2 regions of the Synechococcus sp. R55.7 genome follow, and region 1 is predicted to be linked to the other one. Evidence: predicted binding sites of a transcription regulator. Region 1 holds the regulator's gene; the other holds the start of a gene.
What was found. The regulator NtcA, encoded in region 1, controls nitrogen genes in cyanobacteria. The targets are predictions, from matches to a motif close to GTANCNNNNGNTAC.

Region 1 (5,810 bases):
GGGTCGTTGAGTTCTTGGCTGTGTTGGCTTAGCTGCGAAGATATATCTCTGATAATCTCTCGTTTCCAGATTTCCAGTTTAGGACTGGCCCCATACTGGCGAGCAACGTAAATGCCTACCGAGAAACCAACAGCTGCCCCAATCAATAAAACCAAAACTAAGTCCATCAGATACTCCTGTCCTCTGCTGCTGTTACTTTTCTTTCCAGTTAACTGGATTACCTGCTTGCCTCAACATGCTAGGAGGAGATAGGTGAATTTTCAAGCAGATGGGGACCTGCCTCTGACCGAAGCTGGGCGCCGACAAGGGATCCCAGCCAGCCTTGCTGAAGGGCTTCTTGAGCAGGAGTCAGTTCAGGCAACACCTCCAACGTGTAGACATCGGGCCGAGGGGGATCCAACGGGATCCAGAAATGTTTCAACTGATCGGCTTGAAAAACGCTCAAACAAATGATCTGGTGGGGCTGATAGGCCGTCAAGCGTTCCGCCAAGTTGGCAGCGCTCACCCTGAACCCATCCAGGGCCACCAGCTCATCGCCGGCCCAGATGCCTGCTTTTTGCGCCGGGGATCCCATCTCCACTGTGCTGATGCGATTGCCCTCGCCGTTGAAATTGAGGCCCAGGTATGGGATGGGGTTGGGGCGGCTGAAGTGGGCTTTAAGGGTGAGGCCAAAGGGGTGTAGGTAAGTGTTGTAGTCTAGCTCTTCCGTGCCTTCCACATAGGCTGCGAAAAACCGGCCAAGATCGGCACCGGCTGCCCGCTCAAACGCCTCCCGCAAGTCTTGGTCGCTGTAGCCCTTCTCTGACCGACCAAAGCGCTGCCACAGATCCTGCAAAGCCGTATCCAGGGATCCCTGACCGCCGGAAAGGTGGCGAATGTGCAGATCCAGCAGCCAACAGACCAAAGCCCCTTTTAAGTAATAAGAAACCTGGCTGTTGAGGGTGTTTTCGTGGGGGCGGTAGAGTTTGATCCAGGTATCGAAGCTGGACTCCCGCAGCGATTGCACGGCCCGGCCCGGAGTACGCTGCAAGCGGCCAATCTGTTCGGAAAGAACTTTTAAAAAATCGCCGGCACTGAGGATCCCTGCCCTCAATAAGATGACGTTTTCGTAATAGCTGGTCGCCCCCTCACAAAACCACAGACATTCCAGATAATTTTCCTGGTTGTAATCGATCTTTTCCAATGCCAGAGGACGCAGACGCTTGACATTCCAGGCATGAAACAACTCGTGGGCCAGCAAAGACAAAAAGCGCCGATAGGACTCCGGCTGATGCAGCTCCAGCCCAGAGTAAAGAAGGGTGGTGCTGTACTTGTGCTCAAGGCCACCAAATCCTCCCGGCGACAAATGCACAATGAACCAGTAGCGGTCGTAGGGTAGCCCACCAAAAAATGCGGCTGTGGTTTCGACAATGGCCTTGGCATCGGCAACGGCCCGATCGACATCCAGAGTGCCCGACCCCCAAACCACAAGGTAATGCGGGATCCCTTCCACCTCAAACGATTGCATCCGATGCAGGCCCACCTCCACCGGGCTATCCACCAGCTCGTCATAGTCCTCCGCCACAAAAGACTGGCCGGAAGCGGGATCCCCAGAAGAGGAGATCAAAGGCCGCAAACTGGTGGCGATGCGCCAATCCGGCTTGGGGGGGATCACCGTCAAGGTGTAAGGTTCCCGCTCGCGACCGGGCACGTAGAGAAAGAGCGCTGCCCCGTTGAAATAGGCGTGGGTCAAATCCAGATGGTTTGTGCGCACCGTCAGCTCATAGGCATAGACCCGGTAGCACACCTTCACGGCAGAAGAACCCGGCGGATCGATTTGCCAGGTATTCTTATCCACCTTCCGCCAGGCCAAAGGGATCCCTTGCTCAGTTGCCGCCTGAAACTCCTGCACATGACGGGCATACTCCCGCACCAAGTAGGATCCCGGCGTCCACACCGGCAGTCGCAGCCGCAAAGGCACCTCTGGATCCACCTCTTGGATCTGCAGTTCCACCTCCAGCAGGTGATTGGCCGGATCCGGCATCCGCACTGTGAAATGCTGGCGGCTCAGTTGAGAAGGTGCAGCAACGATAACCTCTGGGATCCCCATAGATAGATAGATAGATAGATAGAATGTTCCAACCCACTCCACTCTCTACCGCCAAGGGCTGGCGCAGCCCCCAGCGACAATGGCTCTTATCCTAACCCCTGCTTTCGGTTGGGGATCCCTTTCTGGGGCAAAAACGAGACTCAAAAATGTAGCACGTGCTACAAAGATGCCTGGGCAGAACCTTCTACTTTAGGGTAAATCTTGGTATCATCATCGATTCTGAAGTCAAGGGGTCGCAACCTAGCCTAATGCTTCTAGATTGATCTTAATAGGTTGATCTTAGGTATAAACTGACCTTAAAAGGTTGATGAGTATGGCGGTGGCCGTAGCGGAAAAATCTCTGATCACAGCCTTCAAGCAATTGGGAGGCCCTCACCATCCTCCGGTTATCGAAACGTTTGAGCGCGGGAAGACCATTTTTTTTCCAGGGGATCCGGCGGAGCGGGTTTACTTTTTGGTGAAGGGAGCCGTTAAGCTCTCGCGGGTCTACGAAATGGGGGAGGAAATCACCGTCGCCCTCCTACGCGAAAACAGCATCTTCGGCGTGCTCTCCTTTATCACGGGACAGCGCTCCGACCGCTTTTATCACTCGGTGGCTTTTACACCTACCGAGTTACTCTCTCTGCCGATCGAGCAGGTGGAAAAATCCTTGCAGGAGAACGCCGAACTGGCCATGTTGCTGGTTAAAAGCCTGTCGTCTCGTATCTTGCAAACGGAGATGATGATCGAGACGCTGGCTCATCGCGACATGGGATCCCGTCTGGTCAGCTTTTTGTTGATTCTCTGTCGCGATTTCGGGGTGCCTGGCCCAGATGGGGTCACCATCGATCTCAAGCTGTCTCACCAGGCCATTGCCGAGGCCATTGGCTCAACCCGCGTCACCATCACCCGCCTGTTGGGAGAGCTGCGCAAGAAGAAGTACATCTCCATTCACAAGAAGAAGATCACCGTACACGACCCGATGCGGCTGAGCCATCGCTTTGCCTAGAAGGAAGAGGAGAACACCTCCTGAGTAGCACCTTGCCCAGGCAAACCCCGCTCGACGGCTAGTTGAAGCTCTGGCCGGCCTATGTTCAATCTACTGCTGCAGCCTTGAAGAATCTCTGTGCCCGAAGGACAGACTTAAAGTTTTCTGGAAGCTGACCGGATCGCGGGCAAGAATCTACTAGTCTATGGGGGGATCTGGCTTTGGCCAGAGCTATCTAGCCAATTGCTGAGGTGTAACTGTGGAAACGGCCATCGAGTGGATTACCGCCCATGAGATCCTCGACTCGCGAGGGCGTCCCACCCTAGAAGCCCTGGTGGGTCTAGCCAATGGAGCAACGGGCTTGGCGCAGGTTCCCAGCGGTGCCTCGACCGGTACCTTCGAGGCCCATGAGCTGCGGGACGGGGATCCCAAACGCTACGGCGGTAAGGGTGTGCTGAGGGCGGTGGAAAACATCCTTGGCCCCATCCAGTCGGAGCTGCAGGGAGAAGATGCCCTCAACCAAGCCCGTATTGACCAGTTGCTGATCGACCTGGACGGCACCCCCAACAAGTCCCGCCTGGGGGCCAACGCTATTTTGGCAGTTTCTCTGGCGACAGCCAAAGCGGCTGCGGAAGCAGTGGGCTTGCCTCTTTACAAATACCTGGGGGGGCCCTTTGCCAACCTGCTGCCGGTGCCGCTGATGAACGTGCTCAACGGCGGCGCCCACGCCGACAACAACGTCGATATTCAAGAATTTATGCTTGTGCCCATTGGAGCGGCCAGCTTTCGCGAGGCGCTGCGCTACGGGGCTGAGGTGTTTGCGGTACTAAAACAAGTGCTGCAGCAGAAGGGGCTGTCCACCGGTGTGGGGGATGAAGGGGGGTTTGCTCCTGATCTCGACTCCAATGCGGCGGCTTTGGATCTGCTGATGACGGCTATTGAACAGGCAGGCTACAAACCGGGAGCAGATATCGCCTTGGCCTTGGATGTGGCCGCCAACGAGCTGCTGCAGGATGGGCAATATCACTTTGAGGGCAAAGCCCACAGCGCGGCTGATATGGTGGCTTACTACCAGCAACTGCTGGCCAACTATCCCATCCTTTCCATTGAAGATGGGCTAGCGGAAGAAGACTGGGCCGGTTGGCAAGCCATGACCGCTCAACTGGGATCCCGGGTACAGCTGGTGGGAGATGACCTGTTTGTAACCAACCTGACCCGCCTGCAAAAGGGTATCGACAGCGCCGCCGCCAACGCCATTTTGATCAAGCCCAACCAAATCGGCACCCTGACGGAGACCGTCTCGGCCATCCAATTGGCAGTTCAAGCCGGCTTTCGCACCATCATCAGCCACCGCTCTGGCGAGACGGAAGACACCACCATTGCCGACTTGGCGGTGGCCACCCGTGCCGGGCAGATCAAAACCGGATCCCTCTGCCGCAGCGAGCGCATTGCCAAGTACAACCAACTGCTGCGCATCGAAGACGAGCTGGGGGAAGCGGCAGTTTATGCCGGTCGGGTGGGCCTGGGTCCTAGAGCTCGCTAACTTCCCGTTCCGTCCCAGGGGATCCCTAGCACCTGCACCAAAAAGGCCCAGCGGTCGGCAGCTTCCTCAATCAGCTTGCTGGTGGGCTTGCCGGCCCCGTGCCCTGCCTTGGTGTCGATGCGGATGAGGATGGGCTGGGATCCCCCCTGGGCTGCCTGCAGGGCAGCGGCAAACTTGAAGCTGTGGGCGGGCACCACCCGGTCGTCGTGATCTGCGGTGGTGATCAGGGTGGCGGGATAGGCAGTGCCGGGCTTGAGGTTGTGCAGAGGGGAATAGGCGTAGAGGGCCTTGAATTCCTCCGGGTTCTCCGGGGATCCGTACTCGGAGATCCAGGCCCAGCCGATGGTGAACTTATGAAAGCGCAGCATGTCGAACACCCCCACTGCCGGCAGGGCCGCTGCAAACAGCTCCGGCCTCTGAACCAGGCAGGCCCCCACCAGCAGGCCGCCGTTGCTGCCGCCGGAGATGGCCAACTTGGCGGGGTTGGTGTAGCCATGGGCTATCAGCCACTCGGCAGCGGCAATAAAGTCGTCGAACACCTTTTGCTTGTTGAGCTTGGTGCCCGCCTGGTGCCACTCTTCTCCGTACTCGCCGCCGCCGCGCAAATTGGGCTGGGCGTAAACCCCTCCCATTTCCAGCCAGGCCACCAGACCCACTGAAAAGCTGGGGGTAAGAGAGATGCCAAAGCCGCCGTAGCCATACAGCAGGGTGGGGTGATCCCCTGTCCGAGTCAGGCCACGGCGGTGGACGAGAAACATGGGGATGCGGGTGCCATCTTTGCTGGTGTAGAACACCTGCTGCACCTCGTAGGCCTGGGGATCGAAATCCACCTGGGGCTGACGGAACAGGGTGCTGGTGCCGCTGGTGAAATCGTAGCGGTAGATGGTGGGTGGGGTGGTGAAGCTGGTGAAGGTGTAGAAGGTCTCGGTGTCGTAGCGCTTGCCGCCAAAGCCGCTGGCGGATCCCAGCCCGGGCAGCGGAATTTCCCCCAGGTAGCTACCGTCTAAAGCAAAGGTCTTGATCTGGGTGTGGGCGTCTTTGAGGTAGAAGGCCACAAACTGATTGTTGATCAAGCTAACCCCCTGCAGGGTCTCCTCCGCCTCGGGGATCACCTCCTGCACCTGGTCGGGCTGCTCCAAGTCAATCGCCACCAGTCGCCGCCGAGGAGCTTGGCAGTCCGTCAACAGCCAAAAGCGGGATCCGTCGTTGCC
Region 2 (4,251 bases), on a different contig from region 1:
TCAAGAACCAGAGATCGTGGCTCTTGAAGGGGTAGGAAGCGTAGTTCTGCCAGAACTTCATCAGGTGGGGGCTGTTTTCAACGACCTTGCCGGTGCCGTAGTCAAAAGTGCCCCGAGAACGGCCCAAGATATCGGGCACAGGCACCCCCAGCCAGCGGCGGTCGCCGATGATGCGACACATCTCCTCTTTGTTTTCCATCTGGTCGCACCAGATCTGGGCTTCTAGCACCGCTTTCAACAGGGCAAGGGTGGCTTTCGGGTGCGCATCCACCCAGTCGGCCCGCAGGGCAAAGGCCTTTTCCGGGTGGCCGTTCCACAGCTCGCCGGTGGTGAGGGCACTATACCCCTCTTTTTGGTTCACCAGCTGGGCATTCCAAGGCTCGCCCACACAGAGGGCTTCCATGGTTCTGGATTTCATATTGGCCACCATCTGCGGCGGCGGCACCACAATGACGGAGACGTCGCTAGTGGGATCGATCCCGCCTGCGGCCAGCCAGTAGCGCATCCATAGGTCGTGGGTGCCACCGGGGAAGGTCATCGCACATTTGGGATCTTTGCCGGCAGCTCGAAGCTCGGCAAACTTGGCCTTGAGGGGGGAACTATCCAGGCCGATTTGCAAATCCCGATATTGGTTGGAAATGCTGATGCCCTGACCGTCCAGATTGAGACGGGCCAAAATGTACATAGGCACCGGCTTGCCATCGGTAACTTTGCCGGTGGTGATGAGGTAGGGCATGGGGGTGAGGATGTGTGCCCCATCGATGCCGCCGGCGGCGGATCCCAGCACCAAGTTGTCGCGGGTGGTGCCCCAAGAGGCCTGCTTGACCACCTCTACGTCCTTCATGCCGTACTTGTCAAAGAACCCCTTTTCTTTGGCGATGATCAGGGGGGCCGCGTCGGTTAGAGCGATGAACCCCAGCTTGGCGCTGGTGGTTTCGGGAGTATCGGCCTGCGCCACCCAGTAGCCTTTGCCCAAGGATTGCGATTGGGCGCGCGGGATCCCAGCCGTGGCCGCCCCAGCCGTGAGAGCAGCCACCCCGGCCAAAAATTGCCGACGGGAGACGGGAGAGGAAGTGCTGAACAGCTTAGACATCGAAACCTCCAAGATTTACAACGACGAAGAAAGAAAAACTTTCAGGACGGCAACAGAACCGCTAGCGGGTTACCAAAACAGAAGCCTGGGCGGCGGACGGATGCTGACGCGGCTTGGCCCCAAAGTGCTCCCTGAGTAACTCCACCAAGACCGGCTTGAGGTCTTCGCAAGGGATCCCTTTGCGCACGCATTCGCCCAGCTTGGCGTCTTTGCCCACCTCTCCCCCCATGTAGATGTCCACGGCCTCCACCACCCTGCCGTCCTTGCGAGCAGTGGTGCCCATAAGGCCGATATCGGCTACTTGGGGTTGGCCGCAGGAGTTGGGGCAGCCCGTCCAGTGGATGCGCACCGTTTGGGGGATCTCCAGCTCCGCCTCCAGCTCCTCCATCAAGGCCACAGCCCGGTTTTTGGTCTCGATAAGGGCAAAGTTGCAGAACTGGTTGCCCGTACAGGACACCAACCCCCGCTGCAAGGGCCCTGGGTTGGGGGAGAACTTCTTCAACAGCGGCTCTTTTAACAAGGAAGCCACTCGGGAGTCGGGCACATTGGGGATGAGCACGTTCTGCTCCACCGTCAGCCGCAGCTCTCCGGAGCCGTACACCTCCGCCAAGCGGGCCAGCTCCATCATCTCCAGGGCGTTGAGCCGCCCCACCGGCACATGCAGGCCGACAAAGTTGAGGCCCGGCTGCTTCTGGGCATGCACCCCCAGCAGATCCCGCTTGTGCCAGACCACCTCATCTTTTTCCGCTGCCCTGAGCAGAGGGTGGCCCGTCTGGCGCTCCACAGCCGCCCGGAACTTCTCTAGGCCCCACTCGTCAATGAGCCACATCAACCGCGCCTTTTGCCGGTTGGCCCGCAGGCCGTGATCCCGGTAGACCAGCAGCACCGCCTCGCACAGAGGAACTACATCGCGGGGATCCACCCAGACATCTAGGCCAATTGCCTCGGCGCAGCGGCGAGCAGAGAAAAAGCCGCCCACCAGGACGTTGAAGCCCAGGCGGCCATTTTTGAAGGCGGGCACAAAGGCCAGGTCGTTGATCTCGGCATGCACCGAGTTGTCGCGACAACCGCAGATGGCGATGTTGAACTTGCGCGGCAGGTTGCTGAAGGAAGGGTTGCCCTCGCCGTTGTTGGTGACCATGTCCTGCACCTTGCGAGTGAGGCCGCGCACGTCGATCAGCTCGTCCGGGTCAATACCGGCCAGAGGGGATCCCGTGATGTTGCGCACGTTGTCCATGCCCGACTGGATGCTGGTCAGGCCTACCTCTTTCAGGTAGCCCAGGATCTGGGGCATTTCCTCGATGGGGATGCCCCGCAGTTGCAGGTTCTGCCGGGTGGTGATGTCGGCTACGCCCTGTTCTCCATAGGGGTGGATGATTGCGCCCAACATCCGCATTTGGCCGCTGGTTAGGATCCCATTGGGCAGGCGCAGCCGCAGCATGAACTGACCTGGGGTGCGCTTGCGAAAGAAGATCCCCAGCCACTTGAGGCGGTGATCCCGGTCGTCTTCAGGAATGTTCTCCCAACCCATCCGGGCAAACGCCTCCAGCTCGGCCTTGACCGCCAGCCCATCCTTTTCGCTTTTGAGGCGTTCAAATTGGTTCGCCATGATCGCTGCCGTGGGGTGAACACTGGCTACCCTAGCGATGACGAACCGTTAACTTTGGTATTGGCCGTTACACTTTGTAACAAGTTATGCTATTTTGTCACCTTCTGATTGCAATTTGTGCATAAGGTCAGGCTTCTAGGAGCAGCAGACTCCCCTCTCCCCTTTGGGAAAGGGGCTGGGGGTGAGGAAAAGCTAGTTGAGAGGGTTGAAAGAGTTGAAAGGCTCCATCTGCCAGAGCAGACGGGGCGGGATCCCCAGCCCTTCGGTGAGGGGTGCGGGCCGTTGGGAAGTTTGGGGATCGCAGTCGTAGAGGGCAGTGGTGTAGCGATAGGTGCGGGGGGGGCCACCGTTGAGACGGATGCCGCTAATTTCAAAGGTGTAGTTGCGATTGGGCTGGATCGAACCCACAGAGTAGGTCAAAGTTTCCAGGCCAAAGGCGGGATCCCCCACGCGGAGATCTCCAACAGGCACCGGCTCGCCGCTGAGGGCATCGGTGATGCGGACTTGGGCTTGGCTGAGATCAGCCTTGCCGCCACGGCTGGGCACCGAGAAAGACCAGCGGTAGGCAGACAGGGGCTGGCCGGAAAACCCTTCTAGGCGGTAGAGGTAGCCGTCTTTCTCCGGGAAGGCGATGAACTCCGGATCCCGCACGGACTCGTCAAAACCGAAGATCCAGTTGGCGTTGGCCTGGGTCACCCGTCCAGCCCGTGGGTCAAAGACAATGCCGTAGGCCCCCTGGGCGTACTGAGGATACAGGTTCCAGCGGCGATGCCCCACATCCACAAAGTTTTCTCGACCTGGCTCGGCAAAATAGATGTCCACCTGCCGCGCCAACACCCGGCCTGGATCGGGGCCGTTCAGCTCTAGGATGGGCCCAACCGCCAGGTTGCTGAAGCGGGATCCCGCCTCCCCAGCAGGGGTAAAGCAGCGCCAAGAAGGGGGCGGCTGGTGGCTGAGAGTACCATTGGCTACCTGCATCAAGGCCGCTTGCTGGGCGGCTTCTAGGAACTGAGGATTGAGCTTCACCGGCGGTAACTGGTGCAACAGCCGTAGAAAATTCAGCCGATCCATCATCTTTTGGGCTGCTGCAGGCGTAAGGCGACCGGGGTTGCAGGTAGCAACCTGGGGCTGTTCGGCGTAAATAGGCCCCGTGAAGCTGCGGGTCTGGCGATCCAACCGGCACAGGAAGCTGGCAATCGGCACTTCCCCTGCCCGCGGTGGCTCCATCGAGGTAGGGGATCCTCCACAGGCCGCCAGCAGACAAAGACAAAAGATCCCCGCGATCCTCAAAGCCCAAGGCTGAACCAACTTGGGCAACCGCTGCAAGGGCATGCAAAAACCAGCCGAATTATGAGCCGGTGGGGGTGGGGGTGATGCTGGGGGGGCTGACGGTGCTGCTGCTGCTCTCGCCACAAGCAGGCAACAAGCCCAGACAGGCAAACAGGGCTAAGGCCGCCAAAAGCTGGTGGGTCACTTTGGGTTGCAACGTAGCCATGACAACAAACCTCCCAAATGCTGTTGGGTTTGACTCTGTTCTATCACCTGGCCG

Region 2: the regulator NtcA is predicted to act here: its motif matches at 2,760-2,773, upstream of NW820_RS05255 (ferredoxin--nitrite reductase).

Annotation. Positions count from the first base shown of each region.
Region 1 is NZ_JANSIC010000145.1:409-6,218, reverse strand. It holds partial or broken gene NW820_RS08630 (hypothetical protein) at 1-167, opposite strand, end outside; gene NW820_RS08625 (M61 family metallopeptidase) at 239-2,089, opposite strand; gene ntcA (global nitrogen regulator NtcA) at 2,403-3,077, shown strand; gene eno (phosphopyruvate hydratase) at 3,316-4,599, shown strand; partial or broken gene NW820_RS08610 (prolyl oligopeptidase family serine peptidase) at 4,596-5,810, opposite strand, start outside.
Region 2 is NZ_JANSIC010000067.1:7,675-11,925, forward strand. It holds partial or broken gene NW820_RS05250 (CmpA/NrtA family ABC transporter substrate-binding protein) at 1-1,093, opposite strand, end outside; gene NW820_RS05255 (ferredoxin--nitrite reductase) at 1,155-2,702, opposite strand; gene NW820_RS05260 (CAP domain-containing protein) at 2,895-3,929, opposite strand; gene NW820_RS05265 (hypothetical protein) at 4,051-4,197, opposite strand.